One region of the uncultured Bacillus sp. genome, then DNA from elsewhere that is predicted to be linked to it. Evidence: predicted binding sites of a transcription regulator. Region 1 holds the regulator's gene; each other region holds the start of a gene.
What was found. Region 1 encodes LexA, which represses DNA repair genes until DNA is damaged. Its sites were predicted from a motif close to CGAACATATGTTCG; they were not measured.
Positions count from the first base shown of each region.

Region 2: the regulator LexA is predicted to act here: its motif matches at 10,491-10,504, upstream of Q5C82_RS06065 (YolD-like family protein).
Region 3: the regulator LexA is predicted to act here: its motif matches at 3,113-3,126, upstream of Q5C82_RS20435 (Y-family DNA polymerase).

Region 1 is NZ_CATYRA010000002.1:238,511-251,159, forward strand. It holds gene Q5C82_RS04730 (YndJ family protein) at 1-738, shown strand, start outside; gene Q5C82_RS04735 (membrane protein) at 841-1,155, shown strand; gene Q5C82_RS04740 (poly-gamma-glutamate hydrolase family protein) at 1,386-2,144, shown strand; gene Q5C82_RS04745 (YndM family protein) at 2,167-2,619, opposite strand; gene fosB (metallothiol transferase FosB) at 2,817-3,239, shown strand; gene Q5C82_RS04755 (hypothetical protein) at 3,315-3,743, shown strand; gene lexA (transcriptional repressor LexA) at 4,133-4,750, opposite strand; gene yneA (cell division suppressor protein YneA) at 4,900-5,217, shown strand; gene Q5C82_RS04770 (recombinase family protein) at 5,236-5,889, shown strand; gene Q5C82_RS04775 (DUF896 domain-containing protein) at 5,953-6,186, shown strand; gene tkt (transketolase) at 6,355-8,358, shown strand; gene sirA (sporulation inhibitor of replication protein SirA) at 8,513-8,959, shown strand; gene Q5C82_RS04790 (YneF family protein) at 9,045-9,263, shown strand; gene ynzD (aspartyl-phosphate phosphatase YnzD) at 9,337-9,510, opposite strand; gene ccdA (cytochrome c-type biogenesis protein CcdA) at 9,730-10,437, shown strand; gene Q5C82_RS04805 (response regulator) at 10,526-10,885, shown strand; gene Q5C82_RS04810 (CcdC family protein) at 10,967-11,458, shown strand; gene Q5C82_RS04815 (DUF2621 domain-containing protein) at 11,489-11,917, opposite strand; gene cotM (outer spore coat protein CotM) at 12,149-12,541, opposite strand; gene Q5C82_RS04825 (small acid-soluble spore protein P) at 12,622-12,649, opposite strand, start outside.
Region 2 is NZ_CATYRA010000003.1:64,366-77,014, reverse strand. It holds gene metI (cystathionine gamma-synthase/O-acetylhomoserine thiolyase) at 1-863, shown strand, start outside; gene metC (cystathionine beta-lyase) at 856-2,028, shown strand; partial or broken gene Q5C82_RS06115 (GNAT family N-acetyltransferase) at 2,057-2,601, opposite strand; gene Q5C82_RS06110 (DUF819 family protein) at 2,671-3,861, opposite strand; tRNA gene Q5C82_RS06105 (tRNA-Val) at 4,035-4,107, shown strand; partial or broken gene Q5C82_RS06100 (N-acetylmuramoyl-L-alanine amidase) at 4,271-4,936, shown strand; gene Q5C82_RS06095 (contact-dependent growth inhibition system immunity protein) at 4,982-5,272, opposite strand; partial or broken gene Q5C82_RS06090 (ribonuclease YeeF family protein) at 5,289-7,150, opposite strand; gene Q5C82_RS06085 (Rap family tetratricopeptide repeat protein) at 7,388-8,515, shown strand; partial or broken gene Q5C82_RS06080 (peptidoglycan-binding protein) at 8,741-8,854, shown strand; gene Q5C82_RS06075 (hypothetical protein) at 9,197-9,442, shown strand; gene Q5C82_RS06070 (hypothetical protein) at 9,480-10,052, shown strand; gene Q5C82_RS06065 (YolD-like family protein) at 10,123-10,461, opposite strand; partial or broken gene Q5C82_RS06060 (transcription antiterminator) at 11,076-12,649, shown strand, end outside.
Region 3 is NZ_CATYRA010000024.1:21-6,978, forward strand. It holds gene Q5C82_RS20425 (iron-containing alcohol dehydrogenase) at 152-1,324, opposite strand; gene Q5C82_RS20430 (hypothetical protein) at 1,477-1,794, opposite strand; gene Q5C82_RS20435 (Y-family DNA polymerase) at 1,775-3,067, opposite strand; gene Q5C82_RS20440 (LacI family DNA-binding transcriptional regulator) at 3,223-4,209, opposite strand; gene Q5C82_RS20445 (alpha-glucosidase) at 4,367-6,061, shown strand; gene Q5C82_RS20450 (SLC45 family MFS transporter) at 6,070-6,958, shown strand, end outside.

The sequences.
Region 1 (12,649 bases):
GCAGACAGCGTAAAGACATTCAGCCGTATCTACGGAAAAAGAAGGATTGGAACAGACTTTTTAGCTCACATTCAAGCTGAAAATAACGTTCAGTACAGAGGGCTCGTGGATGATATGGGAAGCCTTCGGTCAAAAGATTTTTCACCCGAAAAACTGGCACCGGTCATTCTTTCGTTTTATGAACAAACCATTGATTATGATATAAAAGCAAAAGTGACGTGGAGCACGTGGTTTCGGCCGCTTGCAATGGTTTACGAATGGTTCAGCAGAAGAACTGGCCAAATACATCTCTCGACGAACCCTGACTGGTATAGGATGTACAGCACGATAAAGGGTGTTCATTCGAAAAGTGACGGGAGAAAAAAAGTGCGTGCCTGGATCAGAACAAATGAAAAAAACGAAACCATTTTTACCGCTCTATATTCAGTGTATCGTTCAAATGGAGAAGGGTATATGAACATTTCTCTACCGCTTCCATTCAGCAGTATGACAGGCATTTTAAAACCTTATCATCATCATGAGAAGCTGGTTTTGACAAGCAGGCGGAGAAAAAGCGGAGCCGGGGATGAGGGGATTTATCTGCAAACAAGAGCGGGAACTTGTCCGCTGCCTTTATCTGAAACCTTTCTGATAGAAGCTATGCAGGACAACAAATTAACCGCTGTTCATCACATGTGGCTGTTTGGAATAAAATTTCTAACTGTACATTACATCATTACATATTGTCCGTCCAAATGAAAGAACCTAACACAAAGAAGAGGATTCGTCAGCCAGTTGCTTAGTGAGCAGATCAGCGACATTGCAATTCTGCGCCGCATCTAGATGGGAAAGGAAGGTTTAATGATGTTTTATATCAGTTGTTTTCTGATTCTTTGGCTGACTGCGGGATTTACAGTGGGAATGAAACAAGTGTATGTCGATCAGCTGTTTGATAAAGACATAACCGAAAGACTGGAAAAAGAAGCGGGTGATCATACGCACGCTGACCGGATGATCAAACAGCGTGCCCTTTACATTGCAACAGTGACATTAAGCGGGTTTATCGCTGTTTATGATGAAGTGAAAACAATCCCGCAAAGGCGAAAAATAAGAAAAATTGAAAAAAACATCATGAAACTGAATAAAGAAAAGAAACAAAGAATGAAACGAAAATAAAAATGCACAGGCCAAAGGGCAGGTGCGTTTTTTTGTTTGATATGGGAATTGAGAAAAAGGCAGTTGGTGCCAATTTACTTTTATAAATTCAGAAATGGGAAGAACAGCGCCCGGGCTAATGGTATATAATATTGTGAATTTAACAAAAATTTAACAAGGAGGACGAGAAATTCGTGCTAAAGCCTCAAAGAAACCGACATCCTGTTGATTTGGACTTAGAGGCGGAGTAGATGAAACCGGCCAAAGTATCCCTGCTCCGCCGTTTGCTCCATTCCTTGAAGCATGTTGATTGTAACATAGCCAAACGTTTTCCATCAACTCTTAAAATTGTAAAAATATTGTTTATTTTTATGGTATTTACTCCGATTTCTTCAATATATGCTGAAGATGTATATCAGAATTTTGAGGAATTAAAAAACAATGAAGATCCTTCTGATTACGGCATTGTTACGAAAGAAACCGGCAGCCCTCTTCTTGTTTTAGCCATTCACGGAGGAGGTATTGAAGGCGGGACAAGTGAAATAGCGAGAGAGCTCAGCAAAGAGTACTCGTTGTATTTATTTGAAGGCTTAAAATCGTCAGGAAACTCAGTGCTGCATCTTACGAGCACGCATTTTGATGAGCCTCGGGCCCTGAAAATGACGGGAAGTCATGAATATGTCATTTCATTGCACGGATATGCAGAAGAAGATCAGCAGATCGAAGTCGGCGGTACAGATCGCGTAAGAGCGGCAGATTTAGTTGAAAAACTGCAAAATGCCGGTTTTCCTGCTGTATTGCTCGGTATGGATCATCCGCATGCAGGCGTAAGTCCGAATAACATCGCAAATAAATCAAAAACAGGTTTGAGTATCCAGTTAGAAATGAGCACAGGTTTTAGAAAATCTTTGTTCGGCGTTTTTTCTTTAAAAAGCAGATCTGTTACTCAAAATGAGAGGTTTTATGATTTTACAGAAGTGATGTCCCGTTTTATCAATAATAGCTACTGAAAAATAGGAGGCGCTAAGCCTCCTATTCCTCATGCTTCTCATTCGTAACGTCAGGAAACAGCTCATCTGCGGCTTCTGTTTGATACTGTAGAGTGTTATCCCTGGCTGACAGTTCATTTCGGAAGGTTTCATCCAGCACATTTTTTAGCAGATACCGATGAAAAAAGTATTCAAAAACAGTAAGACAGGCAGCGGAAAGTAGAGCAGCTGCAAACGGTGGGAAATCATTTCTTGTTTGGGTTAAAACAAAGACCCAAAGAATAACGAATGAAAGCCCAAAGTCAGCTAATGAAGCTGTAATATTGTTTGTGCGGGGAAGGACGAGCATGTCACCGGATAGATAGGAAACAAAACCTAGGAAAAGTGCAATAAACATCACACTTAAAAAGGGCGCGTGATAGACTCTGTCCAAAATCACATATAAAAGGGCGAGAGTGAAAGCAACCTTTGAAGCAAGAGCAATGATATGTTTCATTTGACCACCTAAATTGTTATTTTTGAAGAAAACCCTTAGCTGTAAACAAATTATCAAAAACATAAGTAATTCAATTCGACAGTCATTATTGTAAACAATCCGATGTTGTTTACACTGGTATTTTTTGCTGACTGCATGAAACTTTTTTGGGAAAAAGTCGTACATATGGATGATCAGCTTTCAAGGGGGAATGATTTGTGAAGATAAAAGGAATCAATCACTTATTATTTTCAGTTTCTCATCTGTATACATCAATTGATTTTTATCAAAAAGTGTTTGATGCCAAGCTTCTGGTTAAGGGAAAAACAACAGCATATTTTGATTTAAATGGCATCTGGCTTGCGCTTAATGAAGAACCTGGCATTCCGAGAAATGACATTATGGCGTCTTACACCCATATTGCATTTACTATTGAAGATCATGAGTTTGAGGAAATGTCAGCAAGATTAAAAAGGCTTCATGTCAATATTCTGCCTGGCAGAGAACGAGATGAACGCGATCGAAAATCAATTTATTTTACCGATCCAGACGGTCACAAATTTGAATTTCATACAGGAACCCTTCAAGACAGGCTTCGTTATTATAAACAGGATAAAACACATATGGATTTTTATGATTGAACGACCTCTTGATATTACACAGAACATATACATAAATCTTATGTAAGGTTAAAATATGGTAAAGGAGGGATGTGATTGAAAATAAAAATCTTAGGCTTAACAGCAGTTTTGATGTGTTTTTTTGGCAATGCCAGTCCCCATGCGTCAGCTTTAGATTTTGATCACAAAACAGACTTTATTTTAAATGACAGCACAAAATCGTTTGTTCTGGAAAATATCAGTGATGTTCCGGCGATCGACTATATTTTAGGCTATCAGTTTACGATCTTGGGAGCCAATACTTGTTCAGTTGAGATTAAACTTCAGCGAATGAGGCTTACGGGAGAATATACCACACTGAGCACGAAGCAATTCAGCGGCAGCTGGTTTGATTTTAGTGCTCAGGATAAGGTTTCTATCGATCCATTTCACCGATACCGTATATTTGCAGAAGAACACTCAGAAAACTGCACAAGTGTTCGGGTAAAGGGCAGTTATGGTATACAGTATTTACATTTTGATTGAAGCTCACGTTGATCAAGAAAAGTGAGCTGTTTTTTTAGAAATGTTGAACCAACTATACTGTGTACTAAATTTTCATTAAATTTCAATTGCCGCGCTCCTTAAATAACATGAAGCTGCATCATTCCACGACCTAAGAAAATGAAACATTTTTAAGGAGATAACGTCTAATGTGTTAAACGGACAATATTTTTATAAAAGTTTCCTGAAGGAAAGAAAATTTCTTGACTTCAACAATTGTTTGGTGGATAATTATGGTGTAAACATGATGTTCTTTTTCCTCCTATTCAGGCTCGCACCCAAAAGTCAGGGCGAGCCTGCTTTTTTGTACAATAAACCCCCTCTCCGTAAAGGAAGAGGGGGTTATTTCATGCATTTGATAGATCAATAGGTTAATGGACGGTTCTGAACACGCCAATCACTTTCCCTAGAATGCTGACATTCTGCAAGATGATAGGTTCCATCGTTGGGTTTTCAGGCTGTAAGCGAATGTGAGTATCCTCTTTATAGAAACGTTTTACCGTAGCTTCATCATCTTCTGTCATCGCAACTACAATTTCCCCGTTGTTCGCTATATTTTGCTGTTTAACGATGACATAATCCTTATCGAGAATACCAGCATCAATCATACTGTCTCCCATTATCTCCAGCATAAATACATGCTCGTCCGGAGGAACCATACGGTCAGGAAGCGGAAAATATTCTTCAATATTTTCTACTGCTGTAATAGGAGATCCCGCCGTGACTTTCCCGATGACCGGTACATTAACGACCTGACTTTGCGGAATGTCTACTTCTTCATCAAGTATTTCTATTGCTCTAGGTTTTGTCGGATCCCGTCTGATCAGCCCTTTTGTTTCCAAACGGGCCAAATGGCCGTGGACAGTTGAACTGGACGCAAGCCCAACAGCCTCTCCGATTTCTCTCACGGAAGGCGGATATCCTTTTGATTTAACCTCTGCTTTAATAAAACGGAGGATATCAAGTTGCCTTTTTGATAGCTTCGTCATTTTTCGCACCTCAAAACGTCGATTTTAAGAAGATTATAGCATGATTTTCCTTACAGTACAAACATAGGTTCGAAAAAACAATTGACAGAAACGTTTGTTCGTATATACTGAAATTATAAAAAAGCGAACAAACATTCCTGTTGGAGGTTATGGTCATGAGTAAAGAATCTATTATTTTTGTCGGTCTATTCTCAGTGATTTTGAGCGCGGTTATCCTTTTGCTGTCATATACAAGCAGCGGTCAGGAGCTTAATCAGTATGCTAAAATAAAAGTCCAGCAAGGCGACACACTTTGGTCAATTGCTGATCAGGTAGCAGATACAAAAAAGATAAACAAAAACGATTTTATTGAATGGGTAGCTGATAAAAATCATCTGCAGACGTCTGATATCCAGCCGGGAGATGAGTTGGTGATTCCATTGAAAAAGAAGCATCAGGATGCATATGAATTGGCAACTGTAAGATAGAGAGGAAAGATAGAAAAAATGAAAGCACTCATATATGCCCGCGTAAGCACAAATAAAGAACAGCAGGAAACATCATTAAAGCGGCAGATGGAGGAGCTAACGGCCATTGCAGCCGAGAACGGCATGGAAGTCGTCAAAGTAATTTCTGAAAAAGCCAGCGGATATGAAATTGATCGGGACGGTGTATTTGAGCTGCTTGATGAGATCAAGAATTCGGGAATCGATGTTATTTTGGTTCAGGATGAGACTAGGCTCGGCCGGGGAAATGCAAAAATCGCCCTGCTCCATTGTATCTACAGAGAAGGTGTGCAAGTCTATACAACGGCTCACAGAGGTGAACTGGAGTTATCGGAGGCTGACTCGATGGTGCTGGAGATCGTCAGCATAGTGGAAGAGTATCAGCGAAAAATTCACAACATGAAAATCAAGCGGGGAATGAAGCGTGCAGTAAAAAACGGTTTTAAACCGCAAAAAAACCTGAAAAACCAACATGAAAACAGCGGAAAAGAAAGAATAGAGGTCCCAATCTCAGAGATCGTCCGCCTAAGAGCGAATAAACTGACGTTCGCAGAAATTGCGGCAACGCTAAGAGGGTTTGGCTATGATGTGTCTAAAGCGACCGTCCACCGGCGGTATCAGGAATACATAGAGAATGATGAGACAGCCGAGTGAATCAGTTGTAAAACTCTTTTTGATCTAGTACTATATAGACAAAATGCAATAAAGGAGTTTAACATGATTTCAAACGCTAAAATTGCCAGAATTAATGAACTTGCTGCTAAAGCCAAAGCTGGCGTTATGACAGAAGAGGAAAAAGCCGAACAGCAAAGGCTCCGTCAAGAGTACTTGAAAGGTTTTCGCTCTTCTATGAAAAACACGTTAAAAAGTGTGAAAATCATTGACCCAGAAGGCAATGATGTAACACCAGAAAAGCTAAAAAAAGAACAAAGAAATAACAAACTTCACTAATATGAGAGGAATACGGAAATATCGTATTCCTCTTTTGCATATACTATGAGCAAAACTCTTATGTGACAAAATTCAACAAGTTTCTCTCGAATTTAAGCTGAAACAGTTGAGAAAAAGTCGTCAGACATTTATGATGTAAGGGTACAACACATAAGGAAGGGGATTTTTATGGATACAATTGAAAAGAAATCAGTTGCTACCATTCGCACACTCTCAATAGACGCTATTGAAAAAGCAAATTCTGGTCACCCAGGGATGCCAATGGGGGCCGCTCCAATGGCATACACGCTGTGGACAAAATTTATGAACGTTAGTCCGGCAAACCCTGGCTGGTTTAACCGTGACCGTTTTGTTTTATCTGCTGGACACGGGTCAGCACTTTTATACAGCATGCTTCATTTAAGCGGATTTGATCTTAGCATCGAAGATCTTAAGGGATTCCGCCAGTGGGGCAGCAAAACACCTGGACATCCGGAATTCGGGCATACTGCCGGTGTGGATGCGACAACTGGTCCGCTCGGGCAAGGAATTGCCATGGCGGTCGGAATGGCTATCGCTGAACGCCATTTAGCGGAAACATACAACCGCGATTCATTTAACGTAGTCGATCATTATACATACAGTATTTGCGGTGATGGTGATTTAATGGAAGGCATTTCTTCTGAAGCCGCTTCACTCGCAGGCCATCTTCAGCTTGGCCGTCTGATCGTATTATACGATTCTAATGACATCTCTCTCGATGGAGATCTCGACCGTTCATTCTCTGAAAACGCGAAACAGCGTTTTGAAGCAATGAATTGGGAAGTTCTTTATGTTGAGGATGGAAACAACATCGAAGAATTAACAGCAGCTATCGAAAAAGCACGCCAAAATGAAAAGAAACCTACATTAATTGAAGTGAAAACGACAATCGGTTTCGGTTCACCTAACCGTGCCGGCACATCCGGTGTTCACGGTGCTCCGCTTGGTAAAGAGGAAAGCAAGTTAACAAAAGAAGCTTACGCGTGGACGTATGAAGAAGATTTCTACGTACCGTCAGAAGTATATGAGCATTTTGCTGCAGCGGTTAAAGAATCAGGAGAGAAAAAAGAACAAGAATGGAATGCTCAATTCGCTAAATATAAAGAAGTTTATCCTGAACTTGCTGAACAGCTTGAGCTGGCAATCAAAGGAGAGCTTCCGAAGGACTGGGATCAAGAGGTTCCTGTTTATGAAAAAGGAAGCAGCCTGGCATCCCGCGCCTCTTCCGGTGAAGTTCTCAACGGACTTGCGAAAAAAATTCCATTCTTTGTCGGAGGATCTGCTGACCTAGCGGGATCAAACAAAACGACAATTAAAAATGCCGGTGATTTTACAGCGGTTGATTACTCAGGCAAAAACTTCTGGTTCGGTGTTCGTGAATTTGCGATGGGTGCAGCCTTAAATGGTATGGCGCTCCATGGCGGACTGCGTGTATTCGGCGGAACTTTCTTTGTCTTCTCTGATTACCTGCGTCCGGCGATTCGCCTTGCAGCGTTAATGGGTCTTCCTGTCACTTATGTCTTCACACATGACAGTATTGCGGTAGGTGAAGATGGCCCGACGCACGAGCCTGTTGAACAGCTTGCTTCACTCCGTGCGATGCCTAACCTTTCCTTGATCCGTCCTGCAGATGGAAATGAGACAGCGGCAGCATGGAAGCTTGCAGTGCAAAGCACTGACCAGCCAACAGCGCTAGTATTGACACGCCAAAACCTTCCTACGATTGACCAAACAGCTGAAGAAGCATTGGCAGGAGTAGAAAAAGGTGCATATGTCGTTTCTAAATCTAAAAACGAAACACCTGACGCTCTTCTTATCGCTTCAGGCTCTGAAGTAGGTCTTGCGATTGAAGCACAAGCTGAATTGGCAAAAGAAAATATCGATGTTTCTGTTGTCAGCATGCCTTCAATGGACCGTTTCGATAAACAATCTGTTGAATACAAAAACACTGTCCTTCCTGCAGATGTGAAAAAACGCCTTGCGATTGAGATGGGCGCATCATTTGGATGGGGCAAATACACAGGGCTTGAAGGAGACGTGCTCGGCATAGACCGATTCGGTGCATCTGCTCCTGGCGAAACCGTCATCAATGAATACGGCTTCTCAGTTCCAAACGTAGTGAACCGAGTTAAAGCATTAATCAATAAGTAAAAGTCTTTTAAAGAGGATGAGTCAAATCATCCTCTTTTTCTTGTTTATCCGACAAAAATAGTATTGGCTGTTTAACAGTAATAGACAATTCTTTCTTTTCTTCTTTTGTATAATAGAGAGCAAATGAAATGCTGCTGGAAAAGGGGATGAAAAGATGGAACGTCACTACTATACGTACCTGATAAAAGAGGAGTTTGCCAATCACTATTTCGGGCGGGAATCGGTTATGTTTGAGCTGTTTCAAGACTATCATTGGACAAGCCTGACAAAGCAGCAGTATGAAATGACAGAGAAACAGATTCAATATATTACACAGCCAATCCCGATTTTACATATGCATCAGCGGTTAAAAATGAATTTAAACAATACGGATTACAGGCAGCTGGATTATATTTATAGATTAGCTTTGCCGAAAGCAAAAGGCCACGCGACGTTTATGATGAAGGAGCACATGATAGAATTAGTGGCTTCTGGGGATTACGAGGCAGAAACGATTTTCTTTGAAGTGTTGAGAAAAGTAAGCCCTTGCTTTCTGGCTATGGATTTTAATTCGAAGCGTTATGGATGGCTAAATCCGGTGAAAGAAAGAAATTTTGTCTAAAACCGAAGAAAAAGAGATGTAAATGTTGTATAATAGCTTTTGGTTTAGTACACTTTAAACTAGACAACATGAAGGAGGAAATAAAATGACTTTATGGGTTGGCATCCTAGTGGGCGTAGTTGCATTGCTCATAGGTGTTGCACTCGGGTTTTTTATTGCTCGTAAATATATGATGAGCTACCTTAAAAAGAATCCGCCTATTAATGAACAAATGTTACGCATGATGATGATGCAAATGGGAATGAAACCTTCTCAAAAGAAAATCAATCAAATGATGAAAGCCATGAATAATCAAACGAAATAATACGTAAAGATTATGATATAGAGAAACATGGTTATAAAATAAAAAACCCTTATACGGGTTTTTTATTTTGCAATCATTCATCACCCGCTACTGCTCTAAGGCGCTGCTTTTGATATTGTATGAGAAGATGGTCAAGCTCCTGACTGAGCTCTATCGTAATATGAGATGTCATTCCGTTCGCCATGACAATTTGCAGCAGCTCTGCTCTTTTTTTTTCAATTTCATTTAATAGATGCTCTCTAATCACAGGGATGTATCCTTTCATACATTAGATCTTCAAAGTGAATGTTTATATTATATCCATATTTATACTAATTTTCAAATGAGAAGGAGTACAATATCTCAATGTCAAATTAAATTATATAAGTTTTTTCTGAAAATAGAAATCCTTCAAGTGAAAGTGTTAAAAAAATGAAATGATTTTGTCATAACTTGAAGGAATGTCAAATCATGAAGGGATGATGACATGGGAGACGTGAATTATTTCTTGACATTCGGAGCAGGATTTTTATCCTTTATTTCGCCTTGCTGCCTGCCGCTTTACCCAGCTTTCTTGTCATATATTACAGGGGTCAGCATGGATGATGTGAAAACAGAAAAGCTGCTGCTGCAGAAAAGAAGCTTGTTTCATACTTTGTGTTTTTTGCTTGGCTTTTCAGTCATTTTTATCGCTTTAGGCTATGGAACATCTTTTGTTGGCAGCCTGTTTAGGGATTATCACGATGCGATTCGGCAAATTGGCGCGTTGCTTATTATATTGTTCGGTTTCATTACGCTCGGCGTGTTCCGGCCTGAGGCTATGATGAAAGAGCGAAGAATCCATTTTAAGCATAAACCAAGCGGGTTTTTAGGTTCCGTCTTAATTGGAATGGCATTTGCGGCGGGATGGACGCCATGTACCGGTCCGATATTAGCTGCTGTTATTACACTTGCAAGCACAAATCCAGGCTCAGCGGTGCCGTACATGGTGTTATATGTACTCGGTTTTGCTGTTCCGTTTCTTTTATTGTCTTTCTTTATCACAAAGCTGAAGTGGATAAGAAAGAACCAGCTTTTGATCATGAAAGCAGGCGGCGTTTTGATGATTGTGATTGGTGTGTTGTTATTCTTTAATTGGATGAGCCTGATCATTATTTTGCTGTCGGATCTTTTTGGAGGATTTACTGGTTTTTGACGGTAAATTACTTTCGTACTACTACTAGTCCTTTTGTTTTTGGTACAATGAGACTATTATCTGTGGAAATCGATTGTTGGAGGGGAATATGACAAGAGTTTTAGTTGTAGACGACGCCAAGTTCATGAGGGTGAAAATCAGAGAGATCTTGGAAGAGGCAAATTACATAATCGCAGGCGAAGCGGCGGACGGTGAGCAAGCAGCAGACCTGTATAAAAAACTGCGGCCGGACATTGTGACAATGGATATTACAATGCCAGTGAAAAACGGCATTAAGGCGCTTCGTGATATCTTAACCTTCGATCCTAAAGCGAAGGTCATCATGTGCACCGCCATGCGCCAGCAAAGAATTGTAACGGAAGCGATTGAGCTGGGGGCAAAGGACTTTATTGTCAAGCCGTTCGAGGAAACAAAAGTGTTAGAAGCTGTCCGCCGCGTTATGGGATAGTAACGTCATTTCTTTTCAAAATGGTTTTTTTTATTATTTTGGAGTATAGTATATAGTATCAACACTCCTAGAAACAAAGGAATGATAAGTATGATGATTATAGTTTCATCGATTATTGCTGTGTTAATGGCTGTAGCTGTGATGGTGGTCAGAATAAAGTCCTCTGACAAGCCCGTTTCACCGAAAAAAATCATTCTTCCGCCGATATTTATGAGTACGGGAGCGTTAATGTTTTTATTTCCGGTATTTTGGGTCACTGGTGCAGAGTTTTTAGAAGCGATCACTTTAGGCGTGATTTTCTCTATTTTTCTCATCAAAACTTCTAAGTTTGAAATTAAAAATAATGAAATTTACATGAAACGCTCTAAAGCATTTGCATTTATATTAGTCGGTCTTTTGGTGATCAGAATCGTGATGAAATCGATCTTGAGCACATCAATTGATTACGGCGCACTGAGCGGAATGTTTTGGATTCTGGCTTTCGGTATGATTGTACCGTGGAGAATCGCCATGTATTTATCATATCGAAAACTTCATAACGAGCTGCAGTCAGCTAATATTCAAATGAATTAAAAAACCTTTCCTTCTATCAGGAAAGGTTTTTTATTTGAGAAGGGTCTGATAAGGTTCGAGATCGATTTTTTTGTCCTGCAGATGTCTTTTTAAGAAGGTATGATCTCTTTTAGGAGTTGCGAGAATGTAGCCTCTGATCATCAGTTGCTGATCAATCTTTGATACCTTTTCTTCTAATGCAAGCTCACCGATTTTCCCTGCGATTTTGGCTTTTGCTGCATCTCTGAACAGCTCCGGAACCGGCGAAACCAATTCATTAAGAAATTGTTTGTTTTCATTGCTCCACAAATGCATGCTGTTTTCGATATAGTAATCCTGCCAATCAAGCTCTGACCTGCCATCTTCTTTCGGTAAACGCTTTAAAAACTTTCGAAACATAAAAAAACCGCCGATTGATAATAAGACAACCATCATGATCACCCAAAACAGAATAAACCACAAAAACCAGCCTTCCAGCATCAATCATTCCCCCTTATTCTAACCATATTGTATACGAAGAGAGATTAGAAGAACACAGTAAAAAAAGAATAGAAAAAAGTGATAGACGTCTAGTCAAAAGAGATAATAGATCATATTCTATTGTATAGTGAATCTGCTATTTGGCCATGGGAGAGTCACTAGAGGGTATTTGATGATAAATGGACGGAAAAAAGTCACTTTCATAATAGGGGATGAAAGTGACTTTTTATGTTAGCTGAGAGGAAATTGAAGAGAGAAAGAAGAACCATCTTCTGTTTCTTTATTGACGGCAACTGTGAGTATTTGATTTTCGCATTCTGTTTGAATGGTTTTGTCATTAAAATAAAAAGGAAGCATCATTTGTTTTTCAAAAGTCTGCCCTGACGATTTGACTGTTAAGATGAACTCGCAGCCAGACAGGGTAACCGTTACTTGTGTCGGCTGTAAAAAAGTCAGATCCGCTTCAATAATATACTGCTGACTTGTTTCATATAAATCAATAGGCAATGTTTCGTCATACCAGGCGAAGGGGTCTTCAAAAAATTGCCGAAGCCATTCATCCATACTATCGAAATCATTAGCATCATTACGTTTTGAATGGGTCATGGAAGCATTCCTCCACATATCAACCTTGCTTTACATCATATGCGGAATATCAGAAATGGGTGAACGCATAAAAAAACAGACACTAATGTCTGCTTTTCTTACATATCATGGCTTGAGTTGTGCTTC
Region 2 (12,649 bases), on a different contig from region 1:
TTAAAAGCGGAGATGAACTGATCGTTTCATCGGACCTATATGGCGGCACGTACCGTCTGTTTGAAAACGAATGGAAAAAATATGGATTGATCTTTCATTATGATGATTTCAGCGATGAGGACTGTTTACGCTCTAAGATTACGCCGAATACAAAAGCTGTGTTTGTAGAAACACCGACAAATCCGCTTATGCAGGAGGCGGACATTGAAAAGATCGCCCGGATTACAAAAGAGTACGGTCTTCTGCTGATCGTTGATAATACATTTTATACACCGGTCTTGCAGCGGCCGCTTGAGCTGGGAGCAGACATTGTAATTCACAGTGCAACCAAGTATTTAGGAGGGCATAACGACCTGCTTGCGGGGCTTGTCGTTGTAAAGGATGAAAAGCTTGGTGAGGAAATGTTTCAACATCAAAATGCGATCGGCGCCGTCCTGCCTCCGTTTGATTCGTGGCTTCTGATGAGAGGAATGAAAACGCTGAGCCTCAGAATGCGCCAGCATCAGGCAAACGCGCAGGGGCTTGCGGCGTTTTTAGAAGAGCAGGAGGAAATTGCCGATGTACTGTATCCCGGAAAAGGCGGCATGCTGTCCTTCCGTCTTCAAAAAGAAGAGTGGGTTAACCCGTTTTTAAAAGCGCTGAAGACCATTTGTTTCGCAGAAAGCCTCGGCGGGGTGGAGAGCTTTATTACATACCCTGCCACACAGACGCACATGGATATTCCTGAAGAAATCCGCATCGCAAATGGGGTCTGCAATCGTTTGCTGCGTTTTTCGGTCGGAATTGAACATGCGGAAGATTTAAAAGAAGACCTAAAACAAGCGTTATGTCAGGTCAAAGAGGGAGCTGTTTCTTTTGAGTAATCACAATTGGACGCTGGAAACCCAGCTCGTGCACAATCCATTTAAAACAGACGGCGCAACAGGAGCGGTCAGTGTACCGATCCAGCACGCATCGACTTTTCACCAATCTTCATTTGAAGAGTTTGGCGCATACGATTACAGCCGCTCAGGAACGCCGACAAGAACAGCTCTCGAAGAAACAATTGCCGCACTGGAAGGCGGAACGAGAGGATTTGCTTTCAGTTCAGGCATGGCTGCGATTTCAACAGCATTTTTACTTCTGTCACAGGGCGATCACGTTCTTGTGACAGAAGATGTATACGGAGGAACCTTCCGCATGGTAACAGAGGTGCTGACCCGGTTTGGCATTGAACACACGTTTGTTGATATGACGGATAGTAACGAAGTGGCGCGGAATATCAAGCCGAATACAAAGGTCATTTATATGGAGACACCTTCAAATCCGACACTTGGGATTACTGATATTCAAGCGGTGGTTCAGCTTGCAAAAGAAAACGGCTGTTTGACCTTTTTGGACAATACATTCATGACACCTGCACTGCAGCGGCCGCTTGATCTCGGCGTGGATATTGTGCTTCACAGTGCAACAAAGTTCTTGAGCGGACACAGTGATGTGCTCTCAGGCCTGGCTGCTGTCAAGGATGATGAGCTTGGGAAGCAGTTATATAAGCTGCAAAACGCGTTTGGCGCGGTCCTAGGGGTGCAAGATTGCTGGCTCGTGCTGCGCGGATTAAAAACATTACAGGTCCGTTTAGAGAAAGCGAGCCAAACAGCGCAGCGGCTTGCTGAATTTTTCCAGAAGCATCCGGCGGTGAAACGCGTATATTATCCGGGGCTGTCTGATCATCCGGGGGCCGAAACCCATAAAAGCCAGTCAACGGGAGCGGGCGCCGTGCTATCTTTTGAGCTTGAAAGCAAAGAGGCCGTTAAGAAATTAGTAGAGAATGTATCACTTCCGGTCTTTGCTGTAAGTCTTGGCGCCGTGGAATCGATTTTGTCCTATCCGGCAACGATGTCACACGCGGCAATGCCTAAGGAAGAGCGTGAAAAACGCGGCATCACAGACGGCTTGCTTCGCCTTAGCGTGGGAGTCGAACATGCAGATGATTTAGAACGTGATTTCGAACAAGCGCTGAAAGAAATTGCGCCAGTGGCGGTTCGTTAAAACGAAGCCGGGGATGGCCCGGCTTCTTTTATTGTTCATCATCAGGATTCAGAATCGCGAGGACTTGATGATCCTCCCAAACGCCGTTGATTTTCACATTTTTTCGGGCGATGCCCTCTTTATGAAATCCCGCTTTTTCCAATACACGCATGGACCCGAGATTGCGTGGCATCACACCGGCTTCAATACGGTGCAGTTTCAATTCGTGAAACGCAAAATCAACAATCAATTTGACGGCCTCTGTCATAAGGCCCTTTCCATTATGGGCTTTGTCTAAAAAATACCCGATGAACGCAGTTTGCAGCGCCCCCGGATGATTTGAAAGAGCGAAACTGTCCCGATTAATGTATCATCTGACGCTGCAAAAATGCCAAAATGATACTCTTCATCCTTCTCCAGTCTTTGCTGATACTCTCTAATTCGTTTTCTCTGACCCTCAATCGTATAATAATCGTCTGCGCGTATCATGGAGAACTGTTCGAAAAAATCTTGGTTTTCGCTTTGCAGCCGCAGATTTTCTTCCGCATCCTTTACTTCTAAGGGTCTTACATAAATTGTATTTCCTTTTAACATACATTGATCTCTCCGTTCTCATGTTGGCATTCCTCTTACATTATTCTCAGGAAACTGCAAAAATCCTTTTTATAAGAAAGAAGAAAACCAGTTTCCCATAAAGGTTCCGACATAGTTTCCAATTAAGTAGCCGAGCGTACCGACAAGCATGATCGGGGCGACAAGCTCCCGCCAACCCTTGGCAATTGCCATCGCAGCTGCGGTCGTTGGCCCCCCGACCGCAGCGTTGACAGCGAGCAGAATTTCCTCAAGCCGCACGCGGAACAATTTTCCGACGGCTAAGGAAATAGTTAAGTTGCTTATCGCAATGATAAACACAAATAATAGAATAAGAGGCGCATTGGTAACGATTAAGCGCAGATCTGCAGGAATGCCAATCACTACAAAAAACAAATAAATCAAAAAGGTTCCAAGCTCCTGAGATCCATTAAGCCTTTCAAAAAAACGCGGGAAAAGAAAAATGATGAGAACAGTTAAAGACGTAAGTATCAGATACTGATCGCCAAGCGTTCCGGTCAAAAGGGGATGAGAAAAAAGGCTTTTAAAAAAGCCGGAAATCTTCACACTAACCGCAACAAGCGCAAAAGCAGCACCGGCATTAAAAGCGATATCCTTTAAGGAAATGTCCTTCCGTTTCCAATAGCTTTCTGCACTGTTTCCGCTCTTTCCATCGGCTTTTACTTTTTCTTCAAACGGCATAGCATAATGCCGCTGAAACCATTTAACTGCAGGAATACTGATTAATATAAAAAACAAAAGCGCCATCATAACATGATCTGCCACAACGGTAGCCGACACATATTCCCCCGGCGTCTCAAATTTTGCCGCCATCGCCGCAAAGTTGATCCCGCCGCCGATATAAGAGGCGCTGATCATTCCGCCGATTTTATCTAGATAAGGAATATGCTGTTTGAATAGAAAAAAAGAGAGGATGCTCCCAAGCACAGTGCCAGCGGAGCTAATCAGAAAAATAAAGAGCAAATGCCTGCTTTCCTTAAAAATCTGCCGCACATTGATCTGAAACAGCAAAAGAGGAATCGCCAGCGGCACCACATAAGACCACACAGTATCGTATACAGACGACTCAACAGGAAGCACTCCTATATTTGTAAACACCATAGCACCTAAAAGCGCAATGATAGCTCCGGACACAGCGGACGCCCACTTAAAGCGCTGCTCCAGTCCGATGCTCACTGCCGCCCACACCGCAATAAATCCCCACAGTACCCAAACATCATCAGAAGAAATCAAAGAATGCAAAACCTCATCACCCCTATTGTTAGAAAATTAAGACATATTATAATGGCCAAGGAACGGAACAGCAAGTCCGAAAAAAAGTTTTTCTGAAAAAGCAGTTGACGAATAGAAGGGAAGGTTATATAATAGAACTTGTCAGAAAGACAACAACATACCCAGCAACACATACATATCATGATTCCGTAGCTCAGCTGGGAGAGCGCTACCTTGACAGGGTAGAGGTCGCTGGTTCGAGCCCAGTCGGAATCATAGCTTAAACCCTTGCGTAGCAAGGGTTTTTTACTTTGCTTGTTTATTGATTTTGTCATCATTTATCGAGTTGGGGACGAATTGGGGACGAAATTATTTTTTGAGCTGATTTTGAAGGGGAATTCAAAACCAGCTCTGTTTCTGTGCTAGGTTTCTAGGATCAAGTTTCCACTTTACAGTTGATGACAAAGAGGTTATTCAAGGACTGCCGTTAAATCGCAATGCAGGGCACACAGGAGACGGCACAAACGGTACCGGGAATCGTAGTAAGGCTATCGGAGTTGAAATCTGCTACAGCAAGTCAGGAGGCGCTAAATACTACGCTGCTGAAAAGTTGGCAATCAAGTTTGTGGCGCAGTTGCTCAAAGAACGCGGATGGGGTATTGATCGTGTGCGTAAGCATCAAGATTGGAGCGGAAAGTATTGCCCGCATCGCACCTTATCGGAAGGACGCTGGAATGAGGTCAAAGCGGCGATTGATGCTGAATTAAAAGCGCTTGGCGGCAAAACATCAAGTAAGAAAACAACTTCGTCCAAGACAGTGAAAAAATCAAGTTCAAGCAAAAAGAAATCATCCTTCAATTTACCTACCGGTATTTTTAAAGTAATGAGCCCATTGATTCACATCGATGCTGTTGAGCAAATTCAAACAGCGTTAGCGGCGCTGCATTTCTATCCGGATAAGAAAGCCAAAAACTTTGGGATCGATAGCTATTATGGACCGCAAACAGCTGATGCAGTTAGACGGTTCCAGCTGATGTACGGGCTGTCCGCAGATGGTATTTATGGTCCGAAGACGAAGGCGAAAATTGAAGCGTTGTTGAAGTAATATAAAAAGGCCCTCTCATAAAATGGGGGCCTTTCAGTGTTTCTTTTAAATAGCTTCTTTTAGTTGTTCTATTACACTTTTCAACCATTCTATAGGTGGTAATCCCATTGTCGGGAAATATATTTCAGCATTACACTTTATAATGTCTTCCTTTTCTTCTTTAGTTAGATCGCTATTAAGAAACTCTTCGCAATACTTTACTGTAAATAGCAAACCTTCTTTACTAATTTCCTCAATAAATTCGTCTAATGCGTGTGCTGGGGATCGGATATCTTGATGAAATGTTGCACCTAAAAAATTTTCTAATTCGTCTAAGAAATCATAACTTTCATCCATGATAATTCCTCTCTTTCTATTTGGTTGGATATCCTGTAAGAATAAAGTTACCGTTGTTATCTTTTTTGAGTATAATTTTTGCGTTTGTAACGTTTTCTACTAGTTCTGAATTTCTTGATACACTTCTGCCGATTATTTCTCCATCGCCCTTGTATCTTAACATTAATTTAGGTTTTTTAGGATCATCAATCCAATTTTCGATTTTCTTTATATTTTTAGGATCGTTTAAAACTGAATTAGCGATTCTCTCAGCGGTAGCCCTATCTTTAAAAGTAGATGAAGCTGTAATATGTGGGTTAGGATCAGTTCTCAGTCTTTCTATTAATTCTTTGTCTGTTTTCCCAACATGTTTTTGTAATAAATGTCCGCCTCTTGCTTCATGAGCAGCTAATCCGCCGCCAGGTGCGAGAGGGGTACTATCACCTTGTTTGACATTACCTGTACCCATGTTGTTAGAACTTTCAGATCTTCTGAGTACACTCTCTTTTTTATCTTCCGCAATACTTTTTAGCAGCGGAGTATTTTTCACGTTAATGGTTTTCTCAGCATCTTGAAGGATTCCTTCTAATGCAGGAGTATACCGATTGACAGGAGATTTGACAAACTGTTTTACGGACTGACCACCTTTCTTAATTGTGCCACCAGCTCCTTTCCCAACTTTAGCAAGATCTTTCGAGCCTGTTGAGACAGAGGACTTTCCACCTTTCAACAACAGGAGACTTCCGCCAAAATAAGTAACATAGTGCATCCGTGTATATGCATCTCCGTGAATCATTTTTTTATCCCAATCATCCTTCAATGTGTCAACCATACTTTGAAAGGCAGCTTGATAGTCGTATTCCAGAACTGTATCCAACACTTTTTGAGGATCCTTGTTTAAGTTGTCAATTGTCCAACCGATATTCCATCCGAGTTGAATAGCTCCTTCACCGGTATCCTTGGCAAAATCGTATACACCAACAATCGCACCTTTGGCGCCATCACCTATGATTTGCAACACTTCTTTTCCGTTATCTAAGAAAGCTTTACGCTGTTCAAGAAATGAAACAAATTCAAGCTGTTCAGGGGTAAGGTTCTCATAGCCGACTTTCTTGGCAATTTCTAAGTATTCATCCGGGTCCGTCACTCCGTCAGCTAGTTTCTTCTTTAGCTCTTTGATTTCTCGTTCTTTCGCTTCGTCTTTCTTGATCTTCAAATAAGCTTCAGTTTGTTTCTCAATATCGCCTTTTTTCTTATGTATATCACTTTCTCGATAAGCTTTGGCATTGTAATGGAGGGGTGTAGCATTCTTGCCTTTGCCTGTGGATTCCTCAAGCTTTTGGAAGTCCTTCTTGATGAATTGCTCGTTTGGCTCTGACTGGGCATATTCAGTAACAAGTGCTTCGTCCACACTACCTAGTTTGTCGACTGTTTTTTGCGTTTGTCCTCCGCATCTGCAAGTTCGTCTTTGAAGTCTTCTGTCGAGAACAAATCAAGCGGAAGAATATCGTCGATATCATTTAAAATATCTTTCATCGCTTTCTTCTGTTCAGACATAATGGATTTTGATTTTGTGTAGGCGTTAGCCAATTCATGTTCTAAGAAGGATTCTTCTATGTATGCGTCAGACAAGCTAGCGTCCTCTAAAGCGCCTGAAATGCTTGTCAAAAAAGCAATTTTCATATCAATTAGATCAATCCAATTGTCAGCCACACCCGCATGATCTTGATAAAATGCTTTGATGTTATCGGCTCCTTTGCCTGAAAACTCACTGTCATCTAAATCAGCTACAGCTTTGAAGGCTTTTTTTAGATTGATCATCTGACTTCTTAATTCTTTGTATTCTTTTGCGCGTTTATCTGCTTCAGAAAGCAGTGATTTGGCTTCAAATACTTTCATGTTCATATCCTTTCATTCATGGGGAATTAGCAACCAAATTTTACCACATGACATAAGACAAAATTAGAAAGGAATCTCTTTATATGGAAAATGAAACTTTAGGATTAGGTGTAAATACCCAAGTATGATTTAGGACAACAGAACTTTAGCAACGAAAAAGTTTGCGGTTTTTTTGCGGACATACATATTTTTTGAAATGTTAGAATATTACATAAAAGGTGTTTGAGGAGGGGTCTCGTGAATCCAGTTTTACCATCGTCTAAAGTTGGCGTAAAGATCAATGAATGGTATAAGATGATTCGTCAATTCAGTGTCCCAGATGCAGAGATTTTAAAAGCTGAGGTGGAACAAGAGATCAATCAGATGGAAGAGGATGAATATTTGCTGATTTATTTCTCATTAATGAAATTCCGTCATCAGCTTATGCTAGACTATTTAGAACCAGTAACTACACGCATAAGACCAACTATTGACGAGTTACTCGAAAAAATTGAGGCGTCAAATAAAGGGATATCCGGTTTATTGTCTTACTACTCCCTGTTTTTTCGGGGGATGTATGAATTTGATCAAAAGCAATATGTGAAAGCAATCGCCTATTATAGGGAGGCGGAGAAAGAACTTATCCACGTTCCTGATGAAATCGAAAGAGCAGAGTTTCATTTTAAGTTAGCCGAAGCATATTATGGAATGAAGCAAAGTCATGTATCTATGCACCACGTTAAACAAGCATTAGACGTTTACAATCAATATGAATTGTATAAGGTACGGAAAGTTCAATGTCTCTTTGTTATTTCAGGGAATTATATTGATTTTAAGCGTTATGAAAAAAGTCAGCCACATCTTGAAAAAGCGTTAGAGTTATCCAGAGAATTAAATAATAAAAGGCTCATTAGTTCCGCACTTTATAACTTAGGTACTAATTTTGCGGACAGAGGGGATTATCAGCAAGCAGAAGTTTTCATGAAGCAAGCTGTGGAGATTACTGAAAAAGAAAAGTTGACGAATTTGCCACATTCTTTATTTTCTTATGCAAAAATCCTTTTCAAACAAGGAAAAATGAATGAAGCCATCCAAGTAAGTAAGAAAGGGTTGTCGGCAGCTATTTATCAAGGCGATGAGCTTTTCACGAAATTACAGGGTTATTTAAAAGCACTTTATGTCGATGCAGTGGACCAACAAGGTGTTAATAAAACAATAGAATACTTAGAAAGAAACAAGAACTATTCGTATGTAGAAGACATTGCCTGTGAGACTGCAGCTGCTTACGCAAACTCTAAAGAATTTGAAACATCTTATGTTTATCATCAGAAAATGATTGAAACTCAAACACAAATTCAAAGGGGAGAATGCCAGTATGACTTTTAAAAAGAAGGTATGCCTTATCCTGGGGTTGTCATTCGTTTTAGTGTGTGGGTTTGGATCCGGCTTAACAGAAAATCAAACTCAAAATTCATTCCAAGTTACATCGGATCGTCTTCAAACATAAGCATCATCATTTCTAAAAAGCCCTTCTAAATAAGAGGGCTTTTATTTATGTGTTAAATAAACAGACAAAACGAATCGAATGAAATTTCGAATGAAATAAGATATTATGGACCGAAAACCGCCGATGCCGTCAGACGATTCCAGCTGATGAATGGACTAAAAGCTGATGGCATTTATGGACCAAAAACGAAAGCAAAACTTGAAGCATTGTTGAAATAATCTTATAGTCCTCCCTTGCTAATTGTGACATCATGTATCAAAAAATAGCCCTTTAGTAGCTTACTTTTTTTGTTAAAATGATGGAAACAGCAAGGGGGGATAATATGGCTTTACTACGCTTTATAAGTTTGTACGGAATAGCCATCATTATATTGGTGGTCATAGCGAATTTTGCTCCATTTTTGGCGATGCCGTTATATTATATTGCCATAGCTGCATTAGTCTTTCTGATTGTTTATCTGATATACCACTATACCCAAAAAAACAATGGCAGGAAAAAGTAAAATTGTAAATAAATGTATATAGAGGGGCGAGGTGAACGATAAACAGGAGGAGATTATTATGAAAAAAATATTTCTTTTTTGCCTGACTTTCTCGTTGGTATTTAGTATCTTCGGAGGAGCAGCGAGCGCAGTACCTAAACAAAAGTCACAGCAAGATATAACTGACATTAGAAATTACGTTGAAAAAACAGTTCCTTTGTTAAAATCCAACCTAGAAAATCTACCTAAAAATTCTTCTTTGGAAAAAAGTTGGAAAAACTATTTCAAATCACTACAAAAACAATCCAGCACCAGAAGCGTTTAGTAATCCAGACATATCACTTTATGATGTTTTCCCAGAAATGAAATCAGAACTAGAAAAATTCAACGGTAAAGCTTTCAATATGAACAGCTTTATGGCTGAACAAGAAAAAAGCAAATCCTATGGGGATGTGCTTACTTTTGAAACACAAAACAGTACGGTTAAGGTTTATCTAGGTGATCTGGGGGATATCCAGATACTTGAGCAAAAAACTTTAACTGACTCTCCAGACTCTGATGCAAGCGTCCAAGGCACTACAAAAACAGAAAGGACCACTGGTATTGCTTATGGACTTGGTGGACCGAAGCTCTTCACACTTTGGGCCGAAGGAAGATTTAAATATGACGGCAAAAAAGTTTGGGCTACTTATAAAGATGGCGACTATCAGCGCCACCCGATGGGGACAGCTTTGGCAATCTCTCCTAGGGTATTAGGACAAGACCGGGACGCCAGTCATGGAGGATATGCCTATAGAGAGGTTTATTCACGTATATATGTTGAATCCATTGTAGGTTTTAAATGGGCCGGGATCGTTTTAAACTCAGCTCTTGTTGAGGCGTTTATCGGGTCTACTGCAAAAGGAAGTGTTTACGGAGGCGTTAAGAAAGTGTAAAAGAAATAACCTCGCCCGAAAAGCCCGTCTCATAAGGCGGGCTTTATATAATACATATTTACTTTCGTTTTCACCCTTCATATGCCCCAACAGTTAAAAGAGACTCAAATGCAATAAAATTTGTGTCCCCTTTTAAATCCTTCACATGCAGCTTCTGTTTTACTTCATCTATGTAATGAACATTTCCTGTTACTTCTTCAATAAAACCATCTCTGTATATACTGATGAGCAGAACCGAGTTGAATTCCATCGCTTCGCAAATAGTGCGTGCCATTTCCTCCAGCTGGTATTCATCAAGAATGGGTTTTTCGATCTTCTGGACTTCTCTCTTTTTGTTTAAAAGGGCAGCCCTTTGCTCAGGTAATATGAATTTTTGTTCCCATCTCTTGTCGTAAATGCCTTGACTCATTCCGATCATCTCCTTGAATAAATTATATGGGAACAAACGTTCCTTTATCAACGGAGAAAATACTGGTAAGCCTGTGGGTTTATTTATTGGTTTTAAATGGGAAATTGTTGGCGAGTTGTTGCCCAAACCTGCCAACAATTAATATTTTTATTCAGAAGGAATCAGACATCTATTTTGAAATCCCTTGATGGATAGGTATTTGTCAGGAATAAAAATAACAGCTCAGAAGGTAATCACTACCTTGACAGGGTAGAGGTCGCTAGTTCGAGCCCATTCGGAATCATACACGGCGGTTAGAAGCGTTATAACCTTTCTAGCCGTTTTTTTATTGCGTTGACTTAGTCGATGACTTAGGCGTATTAAGGCGCAAGGTAGCGGTGAACCATTACCGTGTCTGAGCGTTTCTTATTCTATTAAATTGGAATGGGAAGCGGGGAATCGTACTGGATCATAGAACAGTCTAATAACATAAAAATCGCTTTTTCCGGAACCTTCGGTAAAAAACAAAACTTTTGACTCTATGATTTTACGTTATGATGTAAACGGTTACATTTATAGTATACTTATACTATAAATTTGTTCAAGTGGATACTGACAGGAAGGATAGAAAACAGATGAAATACATGAATACAAGACAAAAAGAGATTTTGTATCTGTTGTTATCTGAACCTGATGACTATTTAGTTGTGCAAGATTTCGCAGACAGGGTACAGTGTTCTGAAAAAACAATCCGGAATGATTTGAAAGTGATCGAGGATTATCTCAATGAGCATTCTCACGCGCAGCTCATTCGGAAACCAGGGTTAGGCGTCTTTTTACATATAGAAGAACAGGAAAGGACCTGGTTAAGCCAACAATTACATACAGAACATGTTCATTCTAGGCAGCGTACTGATGAAGAAAGAATGCTGCATATTGCTTATGACTTATTAATGAATGTAAAGCCTGTTTCCGCAAAAGAAATAGCTGCTCAGCATTTTGTGAATCGATCATCCATTAAAAAGGATTTATGTGCGGTAGAGGAGTGGCTGAAGCGATTTGACCTACATTGGTTTCTAGGCAGCGGCTTGGTTTGAAGGTTGAAGGGAACGAAAAAAATAAAAGAAAAGCATTGGCTAGAATATCTGATTTGATTGATAACACGGAGTTTACTAGCCAATTTATTAAAAGTAAGTTCTTAAGTCACGAAGTCAATTTTGTGGCGAAAGAAATCAAATCATTACAAAAAAAGCATTCGCTCTATTTCACAGATGAGACGTTTGAGAGTTTGCTGCTGCATACATTGTTAATGATCCGCCGGATCAAAATGAAGCAGCCGATCTCGATATCTCCAAGAGAACTGGCGGCAGTAAAAAAGAAGAAAGAATATCAATGGACTTTTGCTTGTTTACAACGGCTTGAGCCGGTTTTTGCAATCCGTTTTCCTGAAGAAGAAGCCGTGTATTTAACATTACATATATTGGGCGGGAAAGTTCGTTATCCATTAGAGAAAGAAGAGACAAAGGACCTTGAAAATGCAGTGCTTCCAAAGGTTGTAAGGCATTTAATCAATCGTGTTTCAGAGCTCAAAATGCTGGATTTTCATAAAGATCAGGATTTGATCAACGGATTGAATATTCATCTCAATACAGTGTTACAGCGGCTGAGCTATGATCTTTCTGTATCAAATCCTATGCTTAATGCAATCAAAATGATGTACCCTTATTTGTTTCATCTGATCATTGACGTTCTGGAAGACATCAATCAAACGTTTGAGCTTTATATCCCTGAGGAAGAGGCAGCATATTTGACGCTGCATTTTCAGGCAGCGATTGAAAGGATGCATCACAGCAGCGAGACACACAAAAAGGCGATCATCGTTTGTCACATGGGGATTGGGATGTCACAATTGCTACGGACAAAAATTGAACGGAAATGTCATCAAATCGCAATAATGGCTTGTATCGCAAAAGCCGATCTAAAGGACTTTTTAAAACAGCATGAGGATATCGATCTTGTCATTTCCACCATTGCGCTGGGACATGTAACGATTCCCCATATTGTTGTATCACCGCTTTTGGAGCCTGGTGATGAGAAAAAATTGAATGAATTTATACGTCAGCTTGATGAATCGCACTGCCAAAAGCAAAATTTCCAAATGCTGAACAATACGACTCCTTTTTTGGTTTTTTTGCAGCAAGAAGCAGAG
Region 3 (6,958 bases), on a different contig from region 1:
TGACACCATTAAAGACCTTTATGGGTTTTTCTGTCTAATATGTTCAACTTAAATTTTACAATCTACCAAATACTAAAAAAGTCATCCGCAGATGAGGTTTTCACCTGCGGGTGACTTTTTCGTTGCTAATTAAATGTGCCCACACCGTTAATTAGTAAATACCATCGTATGCCTTTTGGTAAAGGTCAATGATGTCTTGCTTCGTACCCTTACGTGGGTTGGAGAATGCGTTCCCATCCTTCAGGGCATTTTCAGCCATCAATGAGAAGTCTTCTGGCTTAGCACCGATTGCCTTGATGGATGATGGAATACCAACTGCCTTGCACATTTCACGCATCCCGTCGATTGACTTCTCGGCAGCTTGCATGGTGGTCAGGCCGGTGGTGTCATAACCCATGATCCGGGCCAGTTCGGCGAACCGATCTGGGCAAGCAATCAGGTTGTACTCTTCAACCGTGGTCAGCAGCAATGCACAGCAAACACCGTGTGGAGCATCGTATTGACCACCGAGTTGGTGAGCCATGGCATGAACGTAACCCAGGTTGGCGTTGTTGAAGGCCATCCCGGCCAGCATTTCAGCTTCAACCATCTTGGTCCGTGCTTCAACATTTTGACCATTGGCAACAGCTTCTGGCAATGCTTCTTGGATCAGTTGGATAGCTTCCTTACATTGACTGTCCGTGATTGGGTTGTGGTCAACAGAAACGTATGGTTCGATTGCTTGAACAAAGGCGTCACAACCGGTAGCAGCAGTAACTGACTTTGGCACACCGAGCATCAGCATTGGGTCGTTGAAGGATACCAACGGAATGTTACGCCAGGAAACAACAACGAACTTCAGGTGGTCTTCTTCGTTCGTGATAACCGCGTGCCGGGTCAATTCTGAACCAGTCCCGGCGGTGGTGTTAACAGCCATCAGAGGTGGCAGTGGGTTGTCCAGCGTTTCAATTCCGGCCAACTTAGTGATGTCATCACCGTTAGTCAGGATAATACCGATTCCCTTACCACAGTCGTGAGCAGAGCCCCCACCAACAGTGATGATGGAGTCACACTTCTCTTCTTCGTACATCTTCTTACCAGCCTTGATGTTACGAATCTTTGGGTTAGGTTCAACACCGGTGAAGATGGCGTAGTCCACGCCAGCCTTCTTCAGTGATTCAATCGTTTGAACAACGGGGCCGTTTTCGATCTTTTCCAAGCTCTCTTGGGTAACGACCAGTGGCTTGTGCATGTTAAGCATCTTAGCACGGTCACCAATCTTGGCGATAACACCAGGACCAAAGAAGTTAACACTTGGCATTAAGAAATCAAATTGTCTATTCATAAATAGTAGCCTCCTCACGGCATTTGAATACGCTTCCATAATCACATAGTTTTTCAACAAATTCAAGGAAACACGGTTATTTCTTGCAATCTACCATTTAAAAAACTGCGTGGCCACCTTGTCAGCCTCTTGATCATCGTAAAACTGCATTCTCATCGAAAGTTCCTCCTCATTTTGCGGACCTGGTCATCAGGAAAGTTTAGGTAGTTGAGCGTGAAATGATACGTTTGACGAACATCAGTTATAATATCAAGCAACTCAGAATAATCACAATCAGCCAGTCGAGCAATGGGGATGGACCGGCTGTAGGCGTTGCGCGGCTGAATGTTGAGAAACAGATTATAGCCATGCTCCGGCTCATAGTAGACCACGGAGACCCAGTATCTGGTGCGCCAGCGATTGGTGAAGCAGCGCTTGATTCGCTCACATATTTTTTCGCTTTCGGTTTCTTTATTCCAAGCTTTGTCCACCGGCATGACCTCCTACCAACTGGCTTCTTTCGATAAACGTGCCACCCTTCTCCAAGCTAGACGCCCGCATGATTGACGTCTTGCCAAAGCGTTTGCGGATGGCGTCAACGGTGTCTTCCAGCTTAACCATGTCGTATTTGGGCGGATTGAACAGATCGAGCTGCTCGCCATAGCGGTCAGCCAAGCGAGTCGCGGCCACGCTGATGCGGCGAACCGGCGATACTCCATCCCAGTATGTATAGAACAGATAAAGCAGCTGCCCATTGATGAGGTTTGAATCGACCGTTGAATCGGAAAGCTTCAGCGAGTGGGCAAAGCCGGTTTCTTCCGTTGGCGTGCTCAGCGAATAGCCGATTGAAAGGTACACGCCCCCTGCCTGCTTGTCGTGCGCGCGGAGCCGAGAAGCTACCTGTGAACCGATTTCTCGAATGACGACTTCAATCTCCTCGGCTCTCGTATAATCGTGCGGTAGGACCTGCGAATTGCCCAGGCTCTTGTCTTTTGGCAGGACTTCCTCAGCGAGGTCGGTGCGATCGATTCTCCAGGCAGAGGCGTACAGCTGCGCGCCGATAACGCCCATCTTTTCCTTGAGAATGAACGGGTCGGCATGAGCCAGCTCAGCCATGGAATGAATCCCCAGTCCGGCAAGACGTTTGGCGGTTCGCTCGTTGATGCCCCAGGCATCAGTGATCTTAGGGATGGACCAGATCTTTTTTTTGACCGTGTCATAGGTAATCTCGCCAATGAAGCGTGGATCATGCTTGGCATAGACGTCCAACGCAATCTTGGCCTGCAGCGGATTTTCGCCCACGCCTACCGTGGTAACCAGCTTCAGGCGGTCATGAACGGTCTTTTGGATCTTTTTAACGACCGCAATTGGATCATCCCCGAACAGTTTCCAGGAATGAGTGATGTCCAGAATCGACTCGTCAATCGAATACGGCAGCAGGTCCTCATCAGCCATGAACTCGCGATAGATGTTGTTGACCTCAATGTTCTTTTCGATGTACGTATTCATCCGTGGCGGCACCACAATCAAATGGTTGTCGTGCGGCAGATCACGCTGACGATTGACGTTGGAGATGCCGTAAAGCTTTTTGGCCATTGGAGATGATGCCAGCACCAGCCCGCCATTGGTATTTTCGGCTTCTGACATGACTACGAGCGGCGTGGTGAGCGGATCCAGCCCGCGCATAGTGCACTCAACCGTGGCATAGAATGATTTGTTATCAATGACCAGGAAAATTCCCCGCGGCTCTTCTGAACAGTCCATCTTGCTGCCCTCCTCGAACTTCTGTTTGCATTCTATTACAATGTGCGAATGAGTGTTCGTAAAGATGGAAATGATGATAAAGGGTTTGAGAGTAACAATACGGCAAGCAGGCCCGTGGAGATTCCACGAGCCTGTTTTTGATTGCCAGAACTGCACTATGACTGAGCTGAATTGTATTTGGCAACAGAGCCACGTTCCTTTATTTGATATGGCAACTCAACTGAAGAAACATTCTGGTTGGTCAAGTGTTCAATTGCCAACCGTCCCATCTGCTTGAATGGCTGATCAATCGTTGTGATTCCCGGATAGATCATACTGGCTACTGATGAGTTGTCAAAACCCAGAACTGCCAATTGCTTAGGTACTTTAATGCCGTGTTCCTGAGCGGCATAGATAACCCCGGCTGCGGCATCGTCACTGGCTGCAAAAATTGCCTCGGGAAGTTCTCCTTTTGCTAAAAGAAGTTCTGCGGCCTGCTTTCCTGCTGCAAACGAGTAGTCGCCGGGAATAATAGATGGTGTAAGTCCAGCTGACTCCATTGCTTTTTGATATCCTGCGCAACGCGTTCTCCCAGTTTGCGGGTCGCTGGTATCTACGGCAATCAGAGCAATCCGTTGGTATCCGCGGCTGATTAGATAATTGGTCCCTGTAGTGGCGGCTTTTAGGTTGTCGATGGAAATCATTGGTTGGTTGGAAACTTTGACGCCTAGAGAAATTAATGGCAGCTGCAGTTGATCAAGTAGTTTCAGATTGTTCTCATCAAATTGAACCGAAACTGAAATGATACCGTTGACTTTGCGCCCAGCCATTAGATTTAGGCATGTCTTCAGTCGTTCAGAGTCATTTAAGCCACAGTGAGCCAAGAGAATTCTTCCGCCATTTTGGTAGGCCCAATCTTCAATGCTGTCGATAATGGGGGCGGCAAAGCTCGTTGTGGCATTGGTTACGATTACTCCAATCAGATTTGAGGTCTGTGCAACCAGATTAACGGCAGCTTCGTTTTTTTGATAGTGTAGCTCATCTGCAATTTTCTCAACCCGACGGCGAGTTTTTTCGCTGTATCCCCCACTATGGTTTAATACGCGAGAGACGGTTGATGGAGTTACTTTTGCTAGTCTGGCTATGTCTTTAATCGTGGCCATCGGGATCCTTCTTTCAAAAAAAGTTATTGACTTTTTAAGTTAGCTGTATTTATAATACTCCGTGAAAACGGTTACTTATGCCGTTTTTATTATTTTAGCATTTACTCAAACGTTTGCGTAACTTTTATTTTTAATTTTTTTACAAGGAATGATAATAATGGCATATACACCAAAATGGTGGTGGCAAAATTCAGTTGTCTACCAAGTCTATCCACGGAGTTTTCAAGACAGCAATCATGATGGCATTGGTGATTTAAAAGGAATCATCAGTCGGCTTGACTATATTAAAAAACTAGGTGCTGATATTATCTGGCTCAATCCAATCTACCGTTCGCCAAACGTTGATAATGGGTATGACATCAGTGATTATCGGGCAATTGATCCAACTTTTGGCTCATTGACCGACTTTAAGGAGCTGCTGACAAAGGCTCATGAACTTGGATTAAAAATAATGATGGATCTGGTGGTCAATCACTCATCAGATGAAAATGAATGGTTTAAGCAAAGCCGCCAAGGAAAAGAAAATCCATACCGTGACTATTATATCTGGCGTGATCCAGTCGATGGCCATGAACCAACTAATTGGGGATCATACTTCTCTGGTTCAGCTTGGCAGTACGATGAGACAAGCGGTCAATACTACCTTCACCTGTTCGCTGTAAAGCAGCCGGATCTAAACTGGGAAAATGAAGCCGTTCGTCATTCGGTATACGACATCATGAATTGGTGGGCAGATCTCGGTGTCGATGGATTTCGAATGGATGTCATCAACTTAATTTCAAAACCGGCTGTCTACAAAGACGTTCCGACCGCGCCCGGAATGCAGTATGGCGATGTCGAACCGGTTGTTGCCAATGGTCATCGGATGCACGAATTCCTTCAAGAAATGCATCAAGCTGTAATGGCCAAGCATGATTTGGTAACAGTTGGCGAAACGCCTGGTGCCACAACAGATGATGCCAAGAAGTACGCCAACCTTGAACAGACTGAGCTGAACATGGTTTTTGAGTTTGAGCATGTCGGCTTAGACGATAACGACAACCCAGCTTTAGTAAAATGGAGCGACAAAAAAGTCAGTCTGCCAGAATTGCGAGATAACCTGGTGAAATGGCAGACTCAGCTGAATGGTAAGGCTTGGAACTCGCTTTACTGGAACAACCATGATCAGCCACGCGTCGTATCCCGTTTTGGCAATGATGATCCAAAATATCGTGTCGTTTCGGCTAAAATGTTGGCAACAATGCTGCACTGTCTGCAAGGCACGCCTTATATCTACGCAGGTGAGGAACTGGGAATGACCAACACGACCTTTAACTCTTTGTCTGACTATCGTGATTTGGAGAGCATTAATGCCTACCATCAGCTGGTTGACGAAGAGCATCTGGTTGATGGAAAGACAATGAGCAGATATCTGGCAATTCATTCTCGGGACAATGCCAGAACGCCAATGCAATGGGATGACAGCAAGAATGCCGGATTTTCGGATGCTGAACCTTGGATCGCGGTCAATCCCAACTATTCAGAGATCAACGCAAAGGCGGCACTGGCGGATCCATCATCCGTCTTCTATCACTACCAGAAACTCATTCAAATGCGCCATGACTTGCCAGTAATGACAGAAGGAAAGTTTGCGTTGGTCAATGGCAACGAATTGGATGAGCAGGTCTTTGCTTACACGCGTGATGATGGAGAAACAACGCTGCTTGTAGTAGCCAACTTTACTAAGGAAACAATCAAGCGAGAATACGCGGCTGGTCAAGGCAAGCTCTTATTAAGCAACTACGAGAATGTCATGGGAGAAACTCTGCGTCCATATGAAGCTAAAGTATATGAATTCAGTTCAAAGAGGTAACAAGTAATATGGAAAATCAAAAAACAACTACGGGACTGCCGAGTCTGCCAATAAGTACCCTGTTTGCCATGACTTTTGGGTTCTTCGGCGTTAACATGGCATTTTCGCTGCAAAGCTCGCAAATGGGAAGAATCTTTCAAACAATCGGTGCTGATCCGACCAAGCTTGGCTTCTTCTTCATTTTGCCGCCACTGATGGGAATGATCGTTCAACCATTAGTCGGCAAGTATTCTGACTTAACATGGAATCGATTTGGTCGTCGGATGCCTTATCTTTTGGTCGGCGCACCAATTGCGGCTTTGGTTCTGATCCTTCTGCCCAACGCGGGATCATTTGGTTTCGGGTATGGTTCATTAGCCGCGCTTTGGTTTGGTGCAATTGCGGTTCTATTCATGGATCTGTCTTCAAACGTCTGCATGCAGCCATTCAAGATGATTATTGGTGATATGGTTAACGAGGATCAGAAAGACTTTACTTGGTCCTGGCAACAAATCTTCTCTAACATGGGTGGAATTCTAGCAACCTTAATGCCATTCATCATGACGCTTTTAGGGGTTTCCAATACTGCTAAGAAGGGCTCCTTGCCTAACTCAGTCATCTGGACCTTCTACCTGGGCGCAGCTGTACTGCTCTTAACCAGTATCTTCACGCTGGCCAAAGTTCATGAATACAACCCTCAAGACTATGCCAAGTACCATGGCGTTGATATTGCAGCCAATCAAGAAAAGCTTAGTTTCGCAACTTTGCTGAAGAACGCACCTAAGGCATTTTGGCAGATCTCTCTCGTTCAGATGTTCTGTTGGTTTGCGTTCCAATACCTTTGGACTTACGGTACTGGTGCTGTTGCAAAGAATGTCTGGAATGTAACTGATCCGTCAACGGCTGGCTATCAGGCTG